Regions from separate parts of the Bradyrhizobium sp. A5 genome, predicted to be linked through region 2. Evidence: predicted binding sites of a transcription regulator. Region 2 holds the regulator's gene; each other region holds the start of a gene.
The links. The regulator PhoB, encoded in region 2, activates phosphate uptake and scavenging genes when phosphate is short. The targets are predictions, from matches to a motif close to TGTCATNNANCTGTCAT.
Positions count from the first base shown of each region.

Region 1: ugpB (sn-glycerol-3-phosphate ABC transporter substrate-binding protein UgpB) is a predicted target of PhoB. The motif match lies at 3,061-3,077, and genes of this name have one in related genera.
Region 3: WHZ77_RS19615 (DUF47 domain-containing protein) is a predicted target of PhoB. The motif match lies at 3,057-3,073, and genes of this name have one in related genera.

Region 1 is NZ_CP148990.1:83,224-90,855, reverse strand. It holds gene WHZ77_RS00480 (TIGR02300 family protein) at 1-249, shown strand, start outside; tRNA gene WHZ77_RS00475 (tRNA-Ala) at 345-420, shown strand; gene WHZ77_RS00470 (MarR family winged helix-turn-helix transcriptional regulator) at 487-948, opposite strand; gene WHZ77_RS00465 (organic hydroperoxide resistance protein) at 1,104-1,529, shown strand; gene WHZ77_RS00460 (CaiB/BaiF CoA transferase family protein) at 1,708-2,910, shown strand; gene ugpB (sn-glycerol-3-phosphate ABC transporter substrate-binding protein UgpB) at 3,129-4,445, shown strand; gene ugpA (sn-glycerol-3-phosphate ABC transporter permease UgpA) at 4,495-5,376, shown strand; gene ugpE (sn-glycerol-3-phosphate ABC transporter permease UgpE) at 5,376-6,224, shown strand; partial or broken gene WHZ77_RS00440 (sn-glycerol-3-phosphate import ATP-binding protein UgpC) at 6,235-7,318, shown strand; gene WHZ77_RS00435 (Hsp20 family protein) at 7,571-7,632, shown strand, end outside.
Region 2 is NZ_CP148990.1:448,424-456,055, reverse strand. It holds gene argF (ornithine carbamoyltransferase) at 1-920, opposite strand, end outside; gene WHZ77_RS02045 (aspartate aminotransferase family protein) at 920-2,128, opposite strand; gene WHZ77_RS02040 (GcrA family cell cycle regulator) at 2,580-3,092, shown strand; gene phoB (phosphate regulon transcriptional regulator PhoB) at 3,360-4,067, opposite strand; gene phoU (phosphate signaling complex protein PhoU) at 4,090-4,806, opposite strand; gene pstB (phosphate ABC transporter ATP-binding protein PstB) at 4,818-5,639, opposite strand; gene pstA (phosphate ABC transporter permease PstA) at 5,636-6,481, opposite strand; gene pstC (phosphate ABC transporter permease subunit PstC) at 6,486-7,475, opposite strand; gene pstS (phosphate ABC transporter substrate-binding protein PstS) at 7,606-7,632, opposite strand, start outside.
Region 3 is NZ_CP148990.1:4,062,477-4,070,108, forward strand. It holds gene WHZ77_RS19600 (peptide chain release factor 3) at 1-883, opposite strand, end outside; gene sugE (quaternary ammonium compound efflux SMR transporter SugE) at 1,040-1,354, shown strand; gene WHZ77_RS19610 (anion permease) at 1,347-2,354, opposite strand; gene WHZ77_RS19615 (DUF47 domain-containing protein) at 2,370-3,014, opposite strand; gene WHZ77_RS19620 (branched-chain amino acid ABC transporter permease) at 3,171-4,139, opposite strand; gene WHZ77_RS19625 (branched-chain amino acid ABC transporter permease) at 4,141-5,004, opposite strand; gene WHZ77_RS19630 (ABC transporter substrate-binding protein) at 5,077-6,297, opposite strand; gene WHZ77_RS19635 (ABC transporter ATP-binding protein) at 6,346-7,092, opposite strand; gene WHZ77_RS19640 (ABC transporter ATP-binding protein) at 7,085-7,632, opposite strand, start outside.

The sequences.
Region 1 (7,632 bases), 370 kb from region 2:
CATGCGCCGGCCGCCGACACCGCGCCGGAGCCGGCAGAGGTCGAGGAGGTCTCGCTCGAGGAGGCCGACGCCGAGGAAAACACCGGCAAGGTCAAGGCCGTCGTGCCCGAATCCGAGGACGACATCGAGGTCGACGAGACCATCGAGGACGACGACGATGATGATTCGACCTTCATCGCCGACGACGAAGAGGGCGATGAGGACGTCACCGACATCATTGGTGACGTCGGAGGTGATGAAGAGACTTGAGATCAGCCCTGATCTGTGAAAAAGGGTGCACCGCGCGAGTCACCAGGCTCGCCGGTCGGGAGTGATCCACCAGGATCGTTCCATTTAAGGACTACGGGGCCATAGCTCAGCTGGGAGAGCGCTTGCATGGCATGCAAGAGGTCGGCGGTTCGATCCCGCCTGGCTCCACCAGCCTTCGCGAAGCGAAGGCTGCCACGGCGTAGCCCGAAGGGCGAAGCCGGGCTTTGACGAAATACCCTACTCCCCAATCACCGCATTCAGCCTGTCGCGCAGCGCGACGATCTCGTCCTTCATCGCCACCAGTTCCGAGACCGAGCAGTCCGACGCCGCCAGGATCGATTGCGGTACGGCGCGCGCCTTGTCTTTCAACGCGTGGCCCTGGGGCGTCAGCGCGATCAGCACCTGGCGCTCGTCCTCGCTCGAGCGCGTGCGCTTGACCAGATGGGCGGCCTCGAGCCGCTTCAGGAGCGGCGTCAGCGTACCCGAATCGAGAAACAGTTTCTCGCCGATGTCCTTCACCGGCACGTCGTCGCGCTCCCACAGCACCAGCATCACGAGATATTGGGGATAGGTCAGGCCGAGCCGGTCCAGCAGCGGCTTGTAGACGCGGTTGAAGGCGTGCGCGGCGGAATAGACCGCAAAGCAAATCTGGTTGTCGAGACGCAGCGGCTGGTCCGCTACCGAATGTTTCCGGGGCATGGAGAATCTCACGGGACTTTCCTCATTCTGGGGCCAGGCGGCGGCACATTCAATTGCGAACAATTAAATGTGAGGCATGCAAATATCAATTGCGCACAATCTAATTGTTTGCGATAGAGACCCCACCCCAACCGGAAGACTCCGAGGAGACGAAAATGTCCGTGAACGTTCTCTACAAGACCAGCGCCAAAGCCACCGGCGGCCGCGACGGCCATGCCGCGACCCTCGACGGCGCGCTCGACGTCAAGCTCACCACGCCGAAGGAGCTCGGCGGCGGCGGCGCCGCCGGCAACAATCCCGAACAGCTGTTTGCGGCCGGCTACGCCGCCTGCTTCATCGGCGCGATGAAATTCGTGGCGTCCCAGGGCGGCCCGAAGGTCCCGGCTGACGCTTCCGTCACCTCGACCGTCGGCATCGGCCCGCGCTCGGAAGGCGGCTTCGGACTCGACATCGATCTCGCCGTCTCGCTGCCGGGCCTTGCCCGCGCCGAAGCCGAGGCGCTGGTCGAGAAGGCCCACCAGGTGTGCCCCTACTCCAATGCCACGCGCGGCAATGTCGACGTTCGCCTGACGGTCGTCTGATCCAACGGCGGATTGGCTGGCCCGGGATCCCGCTCGGGCCAGCCGCTTCCGTTTCATTTTGCCGCGCCGCGGGATTGCACGGCCGCCCTGCATACGCCCCACCGCAACCAAGCCATTGCTGGCACAAAAAAACCTCGCTAGGCCTGTGATCAAACGCCGACACAGGGGAAGCGAAGGCATGACTGAAGCCGTTTTGGGCGCAATGACCGGACTGCGCGTCATCGATCTCACGCGCGTGCTTGGCGGTCCCTACTGCACCCAGATCCTCGCGGACCATGGCGCCGACGTGATCAAGGTCGAGCCGCCCGCGGGCGACGAGGTGCGCGACTGGGGTCCTCCCTTCCACGAGGAGGATGCGGCCTATTTCATCGGCATCAACCGCAACAAGCGTTCGATCGGCCTCGACCTCGCCTCCGAAGGCGGCCGCGCCGTGCTGCTCAAGATGCTCGAGACGGCAGACGTCCTGATCGAGAATTTCAAGCCGGGCACGCTGGAGAAATGGGGCATCGGCAACGATGTGTTGCGCGAGAAATTCCCGCGCCTCGTGCATTGCAGGATCTGCGGCTTCGGCGCCGACGGCCCGCGCGGCGGCAATCCGGGCTATGACGCCATCATCCAGGCCATGACCGGAATGATCGCGGCGACCGGCTCGCCCGAGAGCGGGCCGATGCGGATCGGCGTGCCGCTGGTCGACATCGGCACCGGCCTGTATGCGGCGATCGGCATTTTGATGGCGCTGTCGGAACGGCAGCGTTCGGGCAAAGGGCAATTCCTGGAGACGACGCTGTACGAGACCGGCCTTGCGATCATGCATCCGCACACCGCGAATTATTTTATGCATGGCAAGCCGCCCGGCCTCACCGGCAACGAGCATCCCAATCTCGTTCCCTACGCGATCTTCCCGACCAAGACCGACAACATCTTCATCGGCGTCGGCAATGACGGCACCTTCCGCAAGCTCGCCAAGGAGATCGGCAAGCCCGAACTCGGCACCGATCCGCGCTTTGCCCGCAACAAGGACCGCATCGCCAATCGCGAGGCGCTGCGCGCCGAGCTTGCCGCGGTGTTCAGCCAGCACGAGGCCGAACCGCTGTGCAATCGCCTGCTCGCCGCGGGCCTGCCCGCAGGTCCCGTGCAGAAGATCGACCAGGCGTTAACGAACCCGCACACGATCGCGCGCGGCGATATTATCGAGAAGGATTGGTACAAGGGCGTGGCCTCGCCGATCCGGCTCGATCGCAGCAAGCCGAGCCTGCGCCGCCTGCCGCCGAAGTTCAGCCAACACTCCCAGGAGGTGCTGGGCGAATTCGGGTACTCCAAGGCCGAGATCGACGCGATGATCGAGAAGGGCACGGTCTGCGGCCCCGAGCGCAAGCGCTAGGGACCCTCACCTCATTACAGAAGTGATGCCGCACTGCGGCGCGACCCACGCATGTGCACTGCGAACGGAGGAGGCTGCCCGCGTCGCCCTAGCCTATTTGACGACTTCCCATTTGGCAGCGCTTGCTGCTTTCGTTTCTCCCGCTTACACAGTCATGTGAACGTCATATGGCGCTGCTAGCGCAAGCGATCTTTTTGACGGCCAAGGGAGGTTACTAGATGGCTCTTCGACACTTTGGAGCGGCTGCCGCATTTGCAGTCACGGTTGGCATGACGGCTTCGCCGGCGCTGGCCGTGACCGAGATCCAGTGGTGGCACGCGATGACCGGCGCCAACAACGACGTCATCGTCAAGCTCGCCACCGACTTCAACGCGTCGCAGACCGATTACAAGGTCATTCCGACCTACAAGGGCAACTACCCCGACACGATGAACGCCGGCATCGCCGCGTTCCGTGCCGGCAACGCCCCGCACATCATGCAGGTGTTCGAAGTCGGCACCGCGACCATGATGGCCGCGACCGGCGCCGTGAAGCCCGTCTACAAGCTGATGGCCGACGCCGGCGAGAAGTTCGATCCGAAGAACTATCTGTCCGCGATCACCGGCTATTACTCGACGTCGAAGGGCGAAATGCTGTCGTTCCCCTTCAACTCGTCCTCGACCGTGATGTGGGTCAACCTCGACGAGCTCAAGAAGGCGAACGTCGAGATCCCGAAGACCTGGCCGGAAACCTTCGCGGCTGCCAAGAAGCTTCACGACAACGGCCATCCGACCTGCGGTTTCTCCGGCTCCTGGGTCACATGGGTCAATCTCGAGCAGCTGTCCGCATGGCACAACGTGCCGCTCGCCAGCAAGGCCAACGGCCTCGACGGCTTCGACACCGTGCTCGAGTTCAACGGCCCGCTCCAGGTCAAGCATCTCGAGAAGCTGATCGAGCTGCAAAAGGACAAGACCTACGACTATGCCGGTCGCACCAACACCGGCGAAGGCCGCTTCACGTCGGGCGAATGCCCGATCTACCTGACCTCCTCGGCCTTCTTCGGCAACGTCAAGGCGCAGGCCAAGTTCGCCTTCAACGCCGTGCCGATGCCGTATTATCCGGACGTGAAGGGCGCACCGCAGAACTCGATCATCGGCGGCGCTTCGCTGTGGGTGATGGGCGGCAAGTCGGCCGACGAGTACAAGGGCGTCGCGAAGTTCCTGACCTTCCTCTCGGACACCGATCGCCAGGTCTATATCCACAAGGCGTCGGGCTACCTGCCGATCACCAAGGCGGCCTATGAGAAGGCCAAGGCAGAAGGCTTCTACAAGGATCAGCCTTATCTCGAGACTCCGCTGCTCGAGCTGACCAACAAGGAGCCGACCGAGAACTCGCGGGGCCTGCGGCTCGGCAACATGGTGCAGCTGCGTGACGTCTGGTCGGAAGAAATCGAGCAGGCGCTGGCCGGCAAGAAGACCGCCAAGCAGGCGCTGGATGCCGCCGTCGAGCGCGGCAACACGATGCTGCGCCAGTTCGAAAAGACCGCTGTGAAGTGAGACATCGAAGCGGCAGGCCGCGACCCGGCCTGCCGCTTCGACTGACATCATGCAAAAGCAAGCCATTTTCCAATCCAAGCTGTTGCCCTACGCGCTGGTTGCGCCGCAGCTCGCGATCGTTCTGATTTTCTTTTATTGGCCAGCCCTGCAGGCGGTGATCCAGTCCTTCCTGCTGCAGGATGCCTTTGGCCTGTCCACAACCTTTGTCTGGTTCGAGAACTATATCGACCTGTTCAGGGATCCCGCCTATTTCGAGGCGATCGTCCGGACCTTCCTGTTCTCGTTCGCCATCGCCGTCTCATCGCTGTCCTTTGCGCTGCTGCTCGCCGTCATGGCGGACAAGCCCCTGCGCGGCTCGATGCTCTACCGCACGCTGCTGATCTGGCCCTATGCGGTCGCGCCGCCCGTCGTCGGCGTGCTCTGGATCTTCATGCTGCATCCCTCGCTCGGCGTGCTCTCGCGCTATCTGCGCGCAATGGGCATCGACTGGAATCCGCTGCTCGACGGCGACCAGGCCGCGGCACTGATCATCCTCGCCGCCGCGTGGAAGCAGATCTCCTATAACTTCCTGTTCTTCCTCGCCGGCCTGCAAGCGATCCCGAAGAGCGTGTTCGAGGCCGCCGCGATCGACGGCGCCCGGCCGATGCGGCGGTTCTGGACCGTGACCTTCCCGCTGCTGTCGCCGACCATCTTCTTCCTGCTGGTCGTCAACATCGTCTACGCCTTCTTTGACACCTTCGGCATCATCGACACCATGACCCGCGGCGGTCCCGGCACATCAACGGTCACGCTGGTCTACAAGGTCTATTCCGACGGCCTGCTCGGCGGCAATCTCGGCAGCTCGGCGGCGCAGTCGGTGATCCTGATGGTGATGGTCATCGTGCTGACGGGAATCCAGTTCCGCTTCGTCGAACGCAAGGTGACCTACTGATGGTCGAGGAAGAGGGCTTCCGGCGCTACGTCGCCCATTTCATCCTCTGGATCGGGATCGCGGTCGTCGCATTTCCGGTCTACATCGCGATCATCGCCTCGACGCAGGACAACGCGCTGATCGCCAACGGGCAGATGTCGCTGCTGCCGGGCGGGCATTTCTTCGAGACCTACTACCAGACCATCTTCGTCGGCACGAGCGGCTCGACCCGCGAGCCCGTCGGCAACATGATGCTGAACTCGCTGGTGATGGCGCTGGCGATCGCGATCGGCAAGATCGCGATCTCGATCATTTCGGCCTACGCGATTGTGTATTTCCGCTTTCCGTTCCGGATGCCGATCTTCTGGATCATCTTCATCACGCTGATGCTGCCGGTCGAGGTGCGTATCTATCCGACCTACAAGATCGTCGCCGATTTGCACATGCTCGACAGCTACGCCGGCCTCGCGCTGCCGCTGATCGCGTCGGCGACGGCGACGCTGCTGTTCCGCCAGTTCTTCATGACCGTGCCGGATGAACTTCTGGAAGCCTCGCGCATCGACGGTGCCGGCCCGTTGCGCTTCTTCTGGGATACGCTGCTGCCGCTGTCGCGCACCAACATGGCGGCGCTGTTCGTGATCCTCTTCATCCTCGGCTGGAATCAGTATCTCTGGCCGCTGCTGATCACCACGCGCGACGACATGCAGACCATCCAGGTCGGCATCCGCAAGATGATCACCACCACCGACGCGCTGACCGAATGGCCGATCGTGATGGCGACTGCCGTGCTGGCGATGCTGCCGCCGGTATTCGTCGTCGTCGTGATGCAGAAACTGTTCGTGCGCGGCCTGGTCGAGACCGAGAAGTAAGTGAGTTCTTATGGCTAACGTCACCCTGCGCAACGTCCGCAAGACCTATCCCGGCGGCTTCGAGGCCATCAAGGGCGTCAACGTCGATGTCGCCGACGGCCAGTTCTGCGTGCTGGTCGGCCCTTCCGGCTGCGGCAAGTCGACACTGCTGCGCATGGTTGCGGGGCTCGAGACCGTCACCGGCGGCGAGATCGATATCGGCGGCCGCGTCGTCAACCAGATCGAGCCCGCCGATCGCGACATCGCGATGGTGTTCCAGAACTACGCGCTCTACCCGCATATGAGCGTCTTCAACAACATGGCCTACGGCCTGCGCAACCGCGGCATGAAGGAGGCCGAGGTCAAGACCCGCGTCGACGAGGCCGCGCGCGTGCTCGAGCTCACCTCGATGCTGGATCGCAAGCCGCGCCAGCTCTCCGGCGGCCAGCGTCAGCGCGTCGCCATGGGCCGCGCCATCGTGCGCCAGCCAAAGGTGTTCCTGTTCGACGAGCCGCTCTCCAATCTCGATGCAAAACTGCGCATCGCAATGCGCGTCGAGATCCGCAAATTGCAGCGCCGGCTGAACACGACGTCGATCTACGTCACCCACGACCAGCTCGAGGCCATGACGCTCGCCGACATTCTCGTCGTGATGAACGGCGGCCAGGTCGAGCAGGTCGGCAATCCGCTTGCCATTTACGAGAAGCCGGCGACGACCTTCGTCGCCTCGTTCATCGGCGCGCCGCCGATGAACCTGATGTCGATACGCTCCGACGAGATCAAGTCGCAGCTCGGCGGCAGCGCAAGCGGGGCCGGCATCCTCGGCATCCGGCCGGAAGATTTCGTCATCACCGACCAGACGCCCGCCGGCGGCGTCACGCTTCCTCACGATCGAAGCCATCGAGCGCGTCGGCGCCGAAACCTTCATCTACGGCTCGCGAGCCCAGGACGAGCAGCGAATCGCCGCCACACCGGGCGAGCTGCCGCCCGGCGAGGTCATCGTCCGCGTTCCCGGAACCGAGGCCCCCGCCATCGGCGCGAAAATCCGCGTCGCCGCGGTGCGGGCGAAGCTGCATCTGTTCAGCGACGACGGGCGGACGCGGCTAGAGGTCTGACGGGTTCCGCAGGGGCCGGCAAAACAAGAAGCGCGAAAACAACCCCATGCACAGTAGCGGGGGGTCTGTTTTCATTGGGATAAATCTGTCCTCAAGCTCGCCATGCCCGGGCCAGGCGAAGACAGTCAGGGCGAATCCACAGCCTCCGCTACCTCCTTGAACCCACACGGGGATATGACCATATTACTGACCAAGGGGTGCCGCTTGCGGGCCCTGAAATGCCAAAGTCGCTTCGAGAGGACTTTGTAAACTATGTCTCGTGTTCCTACGTTATCCAGTCCGTTCCTTCTGGGCTTCGATGAGATCGAGCGCGT
Region 2 (7,632 bases):
TTCACCGCGTCGAAGCACCAGGCCAGAATGCCCTTCTGCGCGTGCAGGCGGTTTTCGGCCTCGTCGAACACGACCGATTGCGGACCGTCGATCACGTCGTCCGTGACTTCCTCGCCGCGATGGGCGGGCAGGCAGTGCATGAACAGCGCGTCGGGCTTGGCCAGCGACATCAGCTTCGCGTTGACCTGGTAGGGCTTGAGCACGTTGTGGCGATGTTCGCCTTCCTTGTCGCCCATCGACACCCAGGTGTCGGTGACGACGCAGTCGGCGCCCTTCACGGCGGCTTCCGGATCGGTGCCGAGCGCGATCGGCGCGCCGGTCGCCTTGATGAAATCGCGCATGACTTTCTTCGGCGCGAGCTCCGGCGGGGTTGCGACGTTGAGCTGGAACTTGAAGCGCTCGGCGGCGTGGGCCCACGAGGCCAGCACGTTGTTGTCGTCGCCGGTCCAGGCCACCGTCCGGCCCTCGATCGGGCCGCGATGCTCCTCAAAGGTCATGAGATCGGCCATCACCTGGCAAGGGTGCGAGCGGCGCGTCAGGCCGTTGATGACGGGCACCGTCGCATATTCGGCAAGCTCGAGCAGCGCATCGTGGTTGAGGATGCGGATCATGATGGCGTCGACATAGCGCGACAGCACGCGCGCGGTGTCGGCGATGGTCTCGCCGCGGCCGAGCTGCATCTCGGCACCGGTGAGCATGATGGGCTCGCCGCCGAGCTGGCGCATGGCGACATCGAACGATACCCGGGTGCGGGTCGAGGGACGCTCGAAGATCATCGCCAGGGTCTTGCCTTCGAGCGGCCTGACCGGCTGATGCGCCTTCTGCTTCGCCTTCATGGCGGAGGATGCGGCGAGCATGCTCTTGAGCTCCGCCAGCGGCAACTCGTTGATATCGAGGAAGTGTTTTGGCGACTTGCTCATCAGCTTGCCGCCCGCTTGGTCTTGCTCGACGAGATCGCGGCGCAGGCACGCTCTAACCGCCCGACACTGTCCTCGATTTCGGCTTCGGTGACGATCAAAGGCGGCAGGAAGCGCACGACATTGTCGCCGGCGCCGACCGTGAGCAGTTTTTCGCTCCGCAACGCCGCGACGAGATCGCCGGATGGCACCACGGCCTTGATACCGATCAGGAGGCCCTCGCCGCGCACTTCGCTGACCACGTCGGGATGGCGGTCGATCACGGAGGCGAGCTTCTGCTTGAGCAGCAGCGACATCCGCTGGACGTGGTCGAAGAAGCCGGGCTTGAGCATGACGTCGAGCACGGCATTCGCCGCCGCGATCGCGAGCGGGTTGCCGCCGAAGGTCGAGCCGTGCGAGCCGGGGCCCATGCCGGAAGCTGCGTCCGCGGTCGCCAACACCGCGCCGATCGGGAAGCCGCCGCCGAGCGCTTTCGCCAGCGACATCACGTCAGGTGTGACGCCGGTGCGGCGATGCGCGAACAGATCGCCGGTGCGGCCCATGCCGGTCTGCACCTCGTCGAACGCCAGCAGCAGCCCCTTGTCGTCGCAGAGCTGGCGCAATGCCCGGAGGAAGGCAGGCGTCGCCGAACGCACACCACCCTCGCCCTGGATCGGCTCGATCAGGATGCCGGCGGTCTGCGGACCGATCGCCTTCTTCACGGCCTCGATGTCACCGTGCGGGACCTGGTCGAAACCGTCCATCGGCGGACCGAACCCTTCGAGATATTTCGCGGATCCTGTCGCCGCCAGCGTCGCCAGCGTGCGGCCGTGGAAGGCGCCCTCGAAGGTGATGATGCGGTAGCGCTCCGGATGCCCCTTGGAGAAGTGGTGATGGCGGACCAGCTTGATCACACCCTCCAACGCCTCGGCGCCGGAATTGCAGAAGAACACGAAGTCCGCGAAGCTTTCATTGCACAGGCGTGCGGCGAGCTTCTCGCCGTCCGGGCTCTGGAACAGGTTCGACATGTGCCAGAGCTTGGTCGCCTGCTCCTGCAACGCCTTGACCAGCGCGGGATGGGCATGGCCGAGCGCATTCACCGCCACGCCGGAAGTAAAATCGAGATAGCGCTCGCCATTGGTCGCGATCAGCCAGCAGCCTTCGCCGCGCTCGAAACCGAGGTCGGACCTGGCGAAAACGGGGAGCAAATGCGGCGCTGCGCTGTTAGTCATGACTGTCACTTGAATGTTGCGGACGGTGAGCGTGCATTACGCAACGCACCATTCACCGGCCCGGAAAACGAAACGTGCCGCCTTTTAAGGGCGGCACGCGGGACTATCTTATGCTTGGTGAAACGGGTGTCAATGCCGCCCGGAAAGCCTCGCGAAACGCTGAATCCGTAGTCTTGCGGTGGCGATTTTGCGGGATTTCGCCACGGAACATGTGGAAGCGAGTCGGCGGACTCTTGCGCGTGAGTCACGCCATATTGTAGCGTTTGGCTTGTCAGATACGACATCTCGTGCGGCAGTTCTGATCTCTAAGTCCTCATGTACCGGCGTAAACGTTCGGGCGGCTCTCGGTGCCCGGCGAGCCTTAAGGGATTCTGACGGCACGGGTTTTTCGAGGCTTAGGCATTCGCAGTGCAGCCCCAGGATGGAGGCGCGCGGCGAAGGAAAGGGTGCAATGACGGTTTTGACCTGGTCGGATGATCGCGTCGAGCAACTGAAGAAGCTCTGGGAGGCCGGGTTGTCGGCCAGCCAGATCGCGGCAGAGCTCGGTAATGTCACCCGCAACGCCGTGATCGGCAAGGTGCACAGGCTCGGCCTGTCCGGCCGCGCCAAGAGCCCTTCATCCGCTGCGCCGCGGCCGCGCAAGGCGCGTCCCGCCCAGCACATGATGCGGGTGAGCCGGCCCATCGCGCGCGGCAACACCGCGCTGGCACAGGCCTTCGAGGTCGAGGTCGAGGCCGAACCGGTCACCTACGACAACGTGGTGCCGATGAGCCAGCGGCTGTCGCTGCTGGAGCTCAACGAGGCGACCTGCCACTGGCCGGTCGGCGATCCCTCGAGCCCGGATTTCTTCTTCTGCGGCGGCAAGGCGCTCTCCGGCCTGCCCTATTGCGCCCAGCACTCGCGGGTTGCGTATCAGCCGGCAGCGGATCGCCGGCGCGCGCCGGCGAAGCCGGGTCCGCGCTGAGGTAGCGGAATTCTCTGATCGTCAACGCGGCGGCCGTCACACGATGACGGCTCCAATTCCTCGGTGTCATCCCCGCCTAGTGCGCAATTGCGCGCGGGGCGCGGGTATCCATAACCACAGGGCGCAATTGTTGCGCGCGATGGTCGCTCCGAGTCTTCGCCAAACCACGTCCTGTGGTTATGGATCCCGGGCTCGCGCTGCGCGCACCCGGGGATGACGACGGAAATTGTTGCCGCAGCTCGCTAAGCCAACAGCCGCTAAACCGCCTTACGTCTGCTCGGCCTTCGCAAAGCGATCGTCGAGCGCATAGCCGGCGCCGCGGACGGTGCGGATCGGGTCCTGCTCGCGGCCGAGATTGAGCAGCTTGCGCAGGCGGCCGATATGCACGTCGACGGTGCGTTCGTCGATGTAGATGTCGCGGCCCCAGACGCTGTCGAGCAGTTGCTCGCGCGAGAACACGCGGCCGGGATGCTCCAGGAAGAACTCCAGCAGGCGATATTCGGTCGGGCCGAGGTCGATCGGCCGGCCCGAGCGCGCCACGCGGCGCTTGTCACGATCGAGCTCGATGTCGCCGTAGGCCAGCACGGTGGCGAGCCGCTCCGGGCTGGCGCGGCGCAGCAGGCCCTTCACGCGCGCCAGGAGCTCCGGCACCGAGAACGGCTTGACGATGTAGTCGTCGGCACCGGTCGCAAGGCCCCGCACCCGCTCGCTCTCCTCGCCGCGCGCGGTGAGCATGATGATCGGCAGCTGCTTGGTCTCCGGCCGGGTGCGAAGCCGCCGGCACAATTCGATGCCGGACAGCCCCGGCAGCATCCAGTCGAGCACGATCAGATCGGGAATGTGCTCCTTGAGACGGGTGTCGGCGTCGTCGCCACGCATCACCGTCTCGACGTCATAGCCGTCGCCTTCGAGGTTGTAGCGAAGCAGCTCGGTGAGAGCTTCCTCGTCTTCAACCACCATAATGCGTGCGCCCATCGGGTCGTGGCTCCTCAAGTCGTCAGGTATTCGGGACCGTCGTGGCGAAGGTCGTCATGTCGCCCTTCGGCCGCTTGTCGGTGATCGCCTGACCTTCGATCATGTAGAACACGGTCTCGGCGACGTTGGTGGCGTGATCGCCGATACGCTCGATGTTCTTGGCGCAGAACATCAGATGGATGCAGAACGAGATGTTGCGCGGATCCTCCATCATGTAGGTCAGGAGCTCGCGGAACAGCGAGGTGCAGATGGCGTCGACTTCCTCGTCGCCCTTCCACACCGCCATCGCCGCCGGCAGGTCGTGCGCGGCGTAGGCGTCCAGCACCGACTTGACCTGCTGCTGCACGAGGTCGGTCATGTGCTCGAGGCCGCGGAACAGCTTGAGCGGATGGAAATCCGTCTCCAGCGCCGCGACGCGCTTGCCCATGTTCTTGGCGAGGTCGCCGATGCGCTCGAGATCGGTCGCAACCCGCATGGCGCCGACGATCTCGCGCAGATCGACCGCCATCGGCTGGCGGCGCGCGATGGTGAGAACGGCGCGCTCCTCGATCTTCTTCTGCAGCGCGTCCAGCTCGGCGTCGATGGCGACGACGCGCTGACCGAGCGCGACGTCGCGGCGGATCAGCGCGTCGACGGAATCGACGATCATGCGCTCGGCGATGCCGCCCATTTCCGCGACCAGCCGGGTGAGTTCCTGCAGGTCGGTGTCGAAGGCCTTTGCGGTATGTTCAGTGCCCATGTCCCGTCTCCTCAACCGAACCGGCCGGTGATGTAATCCTGGGTGCGCCGATCGGTCGGCGACGTGAAGATCTTGCTGGTGTCGTCGAACTCGATCAACTCGCCGAGATACATGAAGGCGGTCTTGTCGGAGACGCGCGCAGCCTGCTGCATGTTGTGGGTGACGATCGCGATCGTGTAGTTCTCGGACAGCTCCTGGATCAGCTCCTCGACCTTGGCGGTCGAGATCGGATCGAGCGCCGAGCACGGCTCGTCGAACAGGATCACTTCCGGCCGCACCGCGACGGTGCGGGCGATGCAGAGGCGCTGCTGCTGGCCGCCCGAGAGCGAAAGGCCCGACGCGTTGAGCTTGTCCTTGACCTCGTTCCACAGCGCGCCGCCGCGCAGCGCCTTCTCGACGCGGTCGTCCATCTCGGACTTCGAGATCTTCTCATAGAGACGGATGCCGAAGGCGATGTTCTCGTAGATCGTCATCGGGAACGGCGTCGGCTTCTGGAACACCATGCCGACGCGGGCGCGCAGCAGGTTGAGGTCCAGCCTGGGGTCCAGGATGTTGGTCTGGTCGAGCATGAGCTGGCCGGTGGCGCGCTGGCCCGGATAGAGGTCGTACATCCGGTTGAAGATACGCAGCAGGGTCGACTTGCCGCAGCCCGACGGGCCGATGAACGCCGTGACGCGGTTGGTGCCGAGCGCGAGGTTGATGTTCTTCAGCGCGTGGTGTTCGCCGTAATAAAAGTTCAGGTTGCGCACCGTCACCTTGGCCGGGGCCTCGGGCAGCACCGGCGCCTGGGGCAACCCACCGGCCGCGCTCATCGATACGGAAAGCTCACTCATTTTGCGGTCCTCTCGGCGCCAAGGATGCGCGCACCAATATTCAGGGCAAGAACAGTCAGGGTGATGAGCAGGGCCCCGCTCCACGCCAGCTGCTTCCAGTAGGCGTAGGGGCTCTGCACGAAGTTGTTGATGGTGACCGGCAGGTTCGCCATCGTCTTGGTCAGGTCCAGGCTGAAGAACTGGTTCGACAGCGCGGTGAAGAGCAGCGGCGCGGTCTCGCCGGCGACGCGTGCGGTGGCGAGCAGTACGCCGGTGATGAGGCCGGCGCGGGCCGAGCGATAGGCGATCCGCTTGATCACCAGCGAGCGCGGCAGGCCGAGCGCCGAGGCCGCCTCGCGCAGCGCGTTCGGCACCAGCAGCAGCATGTCCTCGGTCGTACGCAGCACCACCGGGATGACGATGACGGCCAGCGCGAGCGCGCCCGCGATCGCCGAGAAGCCGCGCATCGGCACCACCACCGCGCCGTAGATGAACAGGCCGATGATGATCGAGGGCGCCGAGAGCAGAATGTCGTTGATGAAGCGGATCACCGAGGTCAGGCGATCGTTGCGGCCGTATTCGGCGAGGTAGGTGCCGGCGAACATGCCGAGCGGCGCACCGATGCCGACGCCGATCACGGTCATCATCAGTGAGCCGACGATGGCATTGAGCAGGCCACCCTCGTTGGATCCGGGCGGCGGCGTGTTCTCGGTGAACAGCTGAACGTTCAGGCCCGCAAGGCCGTTGTACAGCAGCGTGATCAGGATCAGCGCTAGCCAGGTGACGCCGAAGGCGGCAGCCGCGAAGCAAAGACCGCGGACGATGAAATCCTTGCGGCGGCGACGTGAATAGATCGGGTTCATGGCGCTAGTTCCCCGCCTTCTTTTCCAGGCGCATCAGCATCAGCCGGGCGGCTGCGAGCACGAAGAACGTCAACACGAACAGCAAGAGGCCAAGCAGGATCAGGCCGGACTGGTGCAGGCCGTCGCTTTCGGCGAACTCGGATGCGATCGCCGCCGAGATCGTGGTGCCCGGCGCGAAGATCGACCCGGAGATGCGGAACGAGTTGCCGATGATGAAGGTCACCGCCATGGTCTCGCCGAGCGCGCGTCCGAGCGCCAGCATGACGCCGCCGATGACGCCGACGCGGGTGTAGGGGATGACGACGCTGCGGACGACTTCCCAAGTGGTGCAGCCGACGCCGTAGGCCGCTTCCTTCAGCACCGGGGGCACCGTCTTGAACACGTCGACCGAGATCGAGGTGATGAAGGGCAGCACCATGATGGCGAGGATCAGCGCGGCGTTGAAGAGGCTGAGATAGGACGGCGGGCCGGCGAAGATCGCACCCAGCACGGGAACGCCGTCGAAGATCTTGATCATGAAGGGCTGGAAGCTGTTGGCCAGGAACGGGCCCAGCACGAAGAAGCCCCACATGCCGTAGATGATCGAGGGAATGCCGGCGAGCAGCTCGATGGCCATGCCGATCGGACGGCGCAGCCATTGCGGGCAGAGCTCGGTCAGGAAGATCGCAATGCCGATCCCGACGGGAATGGCGATCAGCATCGCGATGAAGGAGGTGACGAGCGTGCCGTAGATCGGGCCGAGCGCGCCGAGCACGGGCGGATCAGCCGACGGCGCCCAGCGCTGCGTCCACAGGAAGGAGAGGCCGAACTCCTTCATCGCCGGGAAGGCGCCGACGATCAGCGACAGGATGATGCCGCCGAGGATCAGCAGCACGGAGATCGCGCTCAGGCGCGTGATCCAGTAAAAGGTGACATCCCCGAGCTTGAACGCGCTCAACGCCTTGGCGCGGTCATAAGGTCCGGCGGCATCAACTACATTGCTCTCGACAGCCATCTCAGCCACGCCGATCCCCTGTACCCGTTTTATATACGCTTGTTGTCGGTCTTGCGCTCCGGATACGGCGCGAAGCCGATCCGGAGCGGACGTCTTGCGGATCCCGGCACCGCGTCCGGGACAAGAGCGCTCAGCTCTTGATGTCGGAGGACCAGGT
Region 3 (7,632 bases), 3.5 Mb from region 2:
TGCGCTGGTCGCTTTCCTGCGCCCGCGGCTCGGGCGCGAACTTGCCGAGGCCTTCCAGGAGGTCGCCGACGCCGAAATTGCGCAGCGCGCTGCCGAAATAGACCGGCGTCAGATGGCCCTCGCGAAACGCGGCGAGCTCGAACGGCTTCGAGGCCGCGGTGACGAGCTCGAGCTCATCCTTGACCGCTCCGACATCGAGGTTCGCATTGAGCTTGCCGAGTTCGGCAATCTCGATCTGCTGTGCCGCGCCGGTCTTGGCGCCGCCGCCTTCGAGCAGCCGCACGCCGCCATTGACGACGTCATAGGTGCCGAGGAAGTCGCGGCCGCGGCCAACGGGCCAGGTCATCGGTGTGGTGTCGAGCGCCAGCGTCTTCTCGATCTCGTCGAGCAGATCGAACACGTCCCGGCTCTCGCGGTCCATCTTGTTGATGAAGGTGATGATCGGGATATCTCGAAGACGACACACCTCGAACAGCTTTCGGGTGCGCGCCTCGATGCCCTTGGCGGCGTCGATCACCATGACGGCGGAGTCGACCGCGGTCAGCGTGCGATAGGTGTCTTCCGAAAAGTCCTCGTGGCCCGGCGTGTCCAAGAGGTTGAACACGAGGCCCTCGAACTCGAAGGTCATGACCGAGGTCACAACCGAGATGCCGCGCTCGCGCTCGATCTTCATCCAGTCCGAGCGCGTGTTGCGCCGCTCGCCCTTGGCCTTGACTTGGCCGGCCAGATTGATGGCGCCGCCGAACAGCAGCAGCTTTTCGGTGAGCGTGGTCTTGCCGGCGTCCGGATGCGAGATGATCGCAAAGGTCCGCCGCCGCGCCACTTCGGCGGCAAGCGTGGAACGGGCCGGCGATTCGGCTGTGGTCGTGGCGATGTCGGACATGGCGGCAGCGTTTGGCAGGGAATATGGGCCGGATCAAGCCTCATTGGTGATTGCGGAGCCTTACGGCCAGCCCCATATCCGCTTTGGGAAGGACGGCCTTCCCGCTCATCGGACTATCAGCCGCGGGGACGACCCTGCCTTGAATGGAGGGTCGCCATGGCCTGGAGCATCCTGTTCATCGCCGGCCTGCTGGAGATCGCCTGGGCGATCGGCCTCAAATACACCGAGGGCTTTACCAGGCTCGTTCCGTCGGTCCTCACGCTCGCGGCCATGGCCGGCAGCGTCATCCTGCTCGGCCTCGCCCTCAAATCGCTGCCGATTGGAACCGCCTATGCGGTCTGGACCGGGATCGGCGCGGTCGGCACCGCGGCGCTCGGCATCGTCCTGTTCGGCGAGCCGGCCAGCGCGTTCCGCCTTGCCAGCATCGGATTGATCGTCGCCGGCATTGTCGGGCTGAAGCTCGTCACCTGACGAAGATCTTGACCGCCCACCAGGTCAGAGCCGCGACGATCGCCGAGGCTGGCATCGTGATCACCCAGGCATAGACGATCGAGCTGGCGACGTTCCAGCGCACCGCCGAGAGGCGGCGAGCGGCGCCGACGCCGACGATGGCGCCGGTGATGGTATGGGTGGTCGAGACGGGAACCCCGAGGAAGGTCGCCATGAACAGCGTGGCGGCGCCACCGGTTTCGGCGCAAAAGCCCTGCATCGGCGTCAATTTGGTAATGCGCAATCCCATCGTGCGCACGATGCGCCAGCCGCCCATCAGCGTCCCCATCGCCATCGCCGCCTGGCACGACAGCACGACCCAGAATGGAACGAAGAATTCGCCGCCAAGTTGGCCCTGCGAATAGAGCAGCACGGCAATGATGCCCATGGTCTTCTGCGCGTCGTTGCCGCCATGGCCGAGCGAATAGAGCGAAGCGGACGCGAACTGCAGGATGCGGAAGGCACGGTCGACCGCGAACGGGGTCGACCGCACCGACGCCCAGGACACGATCGCCACCAGCACCATCGCGAGCAGGAACCCCACCAGCGGAGACAGCACGATCGCGATCACCGTCTTGGACAATCCACTCCAGACCGCCGCCGAAACCCCGGCCTTGGCAACGCCTGCACCGAACAAGCCGCCGATCAGCGCGTGCGACGACGATGACGGTATGCCGAGCGCCCATGTCACGAGGTTCCAGACGATGGCGCCGACGAGCGCCGCGAAGATCACCTGGGCATCGACGATCGCGGGGTCGATGATGCCGGTGCCGATGGTCTGGGCGACGTGCAGCCCGAACACCAGGAAGGCGACGAAATTGAAGAAAGCGGCCCAGAAAACCGCGAATTGCGGCCGCAGAACGCGAGTGGAAACGATGGTCGCGATCGAATTGGCGGCATCGTGCAGGCCGTTCAGGAAATCGAACAGCAGCGCGACGGCAATCAATCCGACCAGGACGGGTAGACCCAACGCAGCATCCACGGCGCGGCCCCTGCCCTACACTTGCTCGATGACGATGCTGTTGATCTCGTTCGCGACGTCGTCGAAACGGTCGGCCACCTTTTCGAGGTGATCGTAGATCTCGACGCCGACGATGAAATCCATTGCGCTGCCGTCGCGATGCTTCAGGAACAGCTCCTTCATCCCGATGTCGTGGAGGTCGTCGACCCGGCCCTCGAGCTTGGTCAATTCTTCCGTAATCGCGGTCAGCATCGCGACGTTCTTGCCGATCTCCTGCATCAGCGGCAGCGCGCGGCCGACCAGATTGGCGCATTCGATCAGGAGCCCGCCGATTTCGCGCATCGGCGGCTCGAAAGTGCGGACCTCGAACAGCATCACGGCCTTGGCGGTCTGCTGCATCTGGTCGATCGCATCGTCCATCGACGTGATGAGGTTCTTGATGTCGCCGCGGTCGAACGGGGTGATGAAGGTGCGGCGCACCGCCGTCAGCACTTCACGGGTGATGTTGTCGGCGTCGTTCTCGAACTGGTTGACGCGCTGACAGTAGACCGGCGTCTCCTCACCCCCGTTGAGCATGCCCTGAAGCGCGATCGAGCCCTGGATCACGGTCTTGGCGTGGCGGTCGAACAGGTCGAAGAACCGTTCTTCCTTGGGCAGGAAAGCGCGAAACCATCGCATCATGGAAATCGTCTACCGGTTGGAAATGGCCCGGCCCGAATGAGCCGTCATAAAACTGTCATAGACCATTTTCATTCCGCGCGCGTGCCACCTCACGCCCGCGCAGCCGGATCATCCACCGCTTTCACGCACCAATTAAATCGGTGCGATATCAATGATTTAGAGCGATCGCCGGAAGTAATGCGCGATTTCACCGATGACGCCACGGCGGAAGGTGAGCACGCAGACCACGAAGATCGAGCCCTGGATCACCGTCACCCACTGGCCGAACCCCGCCAGATATTGCTGCATGGCGATGATCGCGAAGGCGCCGACAACGGGACCAAAGATGGTGCCGAGACCGCCGACCAGCGTCATCAGCACGACCTCGCCCGACATCGTCCAGTGCACGTCGGTGAGCGAGGCGTTCTGCGCCACGAACACTTTCAGCGAACCGGCAAAGCCGGCGAGCGTGCCCGACAGGACGAAAGCCAGGAACTTGTACTGGTCGGTCCGGTATCCGAGCGAGATCGCGCGCGGCTCGTTCTCGCGGATCGCCTTCAGCACCTCGCCGAACGGCGAATTGATGATGCGGTAGATCAGCAGGAAGCCGGCGAGGAAGCCGACCAGCACGACGTAGTACAGGGTCGTCGGCTTCGAGAGATCGAACAGGCCGAACATGCGGCCTTGCGGGATGCCCTGGATGCCGTCCTCGCCATGGGTGAACGGCGCCTGGAGATAAATGAAGTAGAGCAGTTGCGACAGCGCCAGCGTGATCATCGAGAAGTAGATGCCCTGGCGGCGGATCGAGATATAGCCGGTGATGAGCGACAGCCCGAACGCCGCGGCGATACCGACGAGAATGCCAAGCTCCGGCGGCAACGCCCACACCTTCAGCGCATGCGCGCTGCAATAGCCTGCGGTGCCCATGAACATCGCGTGACCGAACGACAGCAAGCCGCCATATCCGATCAGAAGATTGAAGGCGCAGGCGAGCAGCGCGAAGCACAGCGCCTGCATCACGAAGAACGGGTAAATGCCGCTGAATGGCACCGCGGCCAGCAGCAGCGCCATCACCACGAATACGATCATCTCGTCGCGAATAGCGCGCGGGGCTACCGGCAGCGTGTCGTCCGTCAAGGCTGTCATATCAGGCCGCCCTTCCCGTCAATCCCGTTGGCTTCACCAAGAGCACCAGCACCATCAGCACGAACACGACGGTGTTGGAGGCCTCGGGGTAGAAATACTTGGTCAGGCCCTCGATCACACCGAGTGCGAAGCCGGTGATGATGGAGCCCATGATCGATCCCATGCCGCCGATCACGACCACCGCGAACACCACGATGATGAGGTCAGCGCCCATCAGGGGCCGCACCTGGTTGATCGGCGCCGAGAGCACGCCGGCGAGCGCGGCAAGGCCGACGCCAAGACCGTAGGTCAGCGTGATCATGCGCGGCACGTTGACGCCGAAGGCGCGCACCAGCGTCGGATTTTCAGTGGCGGCGCGCAGGTAAGCGCCGAGCCGCGTCTTCTCGATCAGGAACCAGGTGGCGATACACACCACCAGCGAGAATATGACGACCCAGCCGCGATAGACGGGCAGGAACATGAAGCCGAGATTCATGCCGCCCTTGAGCTGGTCCGGAATGGCGTAAGGCAGGCCGGACGAGCCGAAGTAGTTCTGGAACACGCCCTGCACGATCAGGGCGATGCCGAAGGTCAGCAGCAGGCCGTAGAGATGATCGAGCCCGGTCAGCCATTGCAGCATGGTCCGTTCCAGGATCATGCCGAAGATGCCGACGATGATCGGCGCGATCAGCAGTGCCCACCAGTAATTGATGCCGCCGAGGTTCAACAGAAAATAGGCGACGAAGGCACCCATCATGTAGACCGCGCCATGGGCGAAATTGATGATGTTGAGCATGCCGAAGATCACGGCGAGCCCGAGACTGAGCAGCGCGTAAAACGAGCCGTTGATCAGTCCCACCAGTAGCTGAGCGTAAAGAGCCTGCATCGATCCCGCACCCGGTCCCTTCGGCGTTCCCCTGAAAGTCGCCCGCAGACCTTAGGCCTGCGGGCCGTTATCCTACTTCTTAAGCAGCGCGCACTTGCTCTCGGAGAGCGGCGTGAAGGCTTGGTCGCCCGGCACCGAGCCGACGAGCTTGTAGAAATCCCACGGCCCCTTGGACTCGGAGGGCTTCTTCACCTCGAACAGATAGGCGGTATGGATGGTGCGGCCGTTCGGTTGGATCTCGCCCTTGCCGAACAGATCGTCTTCCGTCGGCATCGACTTCATCTTCTCGACGACCTTGACGCCGTCATGCGGATTGCCGCCGAGCGCGTCCAGCGCCTTGAGATAGTGGCGCACGCCGGCATAGACGCCCGCCTGCACCATGGTCGGCATCGCGCCGTTCTTCATCTTCTCCGAGAACTTCTTGGAGAAAGCGCGGGTCTGGTCGTTCATGTCCCAGTAGAACGTCTCGGTGAAGTTGAGGCCCTGCGCGGTCTCGAGGCCGATCGCCTTGACGTCGGTGAGGAACAGGAGCAGCGCCGCGAGCTTCTGGCCGCCCTTCACAATGCCGAACTCGGCCGCCTGCTTGATCGAGTTGGTGGTGTCGCCGCCGGCGTTGGCGAGGCCGATGATCTTGGCCTTGGACGCCTGCGCCTGGAGCAGGAACGAGGAGAAGTCCGGGGTGTTGAGCGGATGCTTGACGCCGCCGATCACCTTGCCGCCATTGGCGGTGATGACCGAGGTGGTGTCGCGCTCGAGCGCTGCGCCGAAGGCGTAGTCCGCGGTCAGGAAGAACCAGGTGTCGCCGCCGGCCTTCACCAGCGCCTGGCCCGTGGTGTGGGCCAGCATGTAGGTATCGTAGGTCCAGTGCACGGTGTTGGGCGAGCACTGCGCGTTGGTGAGATCCGAGGTTGCCGCACCGGAGTTGATGTAGACGCCGTTCTTTTCCTTGATGACGTTGTTGACGGCGAGCGCCACGCCCGAGTTCGGCACGTCGACGATGATGTCGACCTTGTCGACGTCGAACCACTGCCGCGCGATCGCGGTGCCGATGTCGGGCTTGTTCTGGTGATCGCCCGAGATGATGTCGATCTTCCAGCCCTTCCCCACCAGGCCGGAATCTTCGACGGCCATCTGGGCGGCGAGCGTCGAGCCGGGACCGCCGAGGTCGGCATAGAGGCCGGACTGATCGGACAGCGCACCGATCTTGACAGTCTTGTCCTGCGCGAAGGCTACGCCGGCCGTGGTGACGGCCAACGCCGTGCCGAGCAGAAACGACGCAATCGACTTCTTCATGTGACTTCCCTCGTGAATATTCTCTTGGTCGTTTGACGCGTGGCCGCCTTAAACGCCGAGATAGGTGTGGAGCTTGTCCATGTTGGCGGCAAGCTCCGAATTGGAAAATCCGTCAATGATCTTGCCATGCTCGACCACGTAGTAGCGGTCAGCGACGGTCGATGCGAAGCGGAAGTTCTGCTCGACCAGGAGGATCGTAAAGCCCTCCTTCTTGAGCCGCGCAATGGTGTGGCCGATCTGCTGGATGATGACAGGCGCAAGACCTTCGGTCGGCTCATCCAGCATCAGGAAGCTCGCGCCGGTGCGCAGGATGCGCGCGATCGCGAGCATCTGCTGCTCACCGCCGGACAGCTTCGTGCCCTGGCTGTTGAGACGTTCCTTCAGATTGGGAAACAGGTCGAAGATCTGCTCGAGCGGCAATCCGCCCGGGCGGACCACCGGCGGGAGCAACAAATTCTCCCGCACATCGAGACTGGAGAAAATCCCGCGCTCCTCCGGGCAGAACGCGATGCCCATCCGCGCGATCTTGTCGGAGGTCGCGCGAATGATGTCCTGGTTGTTGAACTTCACCGAGCCGGTGCGCTTGCCGATGATGCCCATGATCGACTTCAGCGTGGTGGTCTTGCCGGCGCCGTTGCGCCCGAGCAGGGTGACGACCTCGCCGGCATTCACGTCGAAATTGATCCCGTGCAGGATGTGGGATTCGCCGTACCAGGCTTCCAGGTTGCGCACCTGGAGGATGTTGCCTCCGGTCGCAGCCTTTGCCGGAGCGCCCGCAATCACAGTCTCAACCATGACCAGCTCCCAGATAGGCTTCCTTGACGCGCTCGTCCTTGGTGAGCTCGGCGTAATTGCCCTGCGCGAGCACCTGCCCGCGCGTCAGCACGGTAATGATGTCGGAGAGATTGGCGACGACGCTCAAATTATGCTCGACCATCAGGATGGTATATTTCGCGGAAATCCGCTTGATCAGCGCCGCGATCTTGTCGATGTCCTCGTGGCCCATGCCGGCCATCGGCTCGTCCAGCAGCATCATCTCAGGGTCGAGCGCCAGCGTGGTTGCGATCTCCAGTGCGCGTTTGCGCCCGTAGGGCATCTCGACTGCCGGCGTATTGGAAAACTCGCTGAGGCCGACGTCGCTCAACAGCTCCTGCGCGCGGTTGTTGAAACGGTTGAGCGCGGACTTGGAACGCCAGAAATCGAAGGAGCTGCCGTGCTGACGCTGAAGCGCGACACGAACGTTCTCCAGCGCGGTGAGATGCGGAAATACCGCGGAAATCTGGAATGAACGGACCAGCCCCATCCGGGCCACGTCGGCCGGCGCCATCGCGGTAA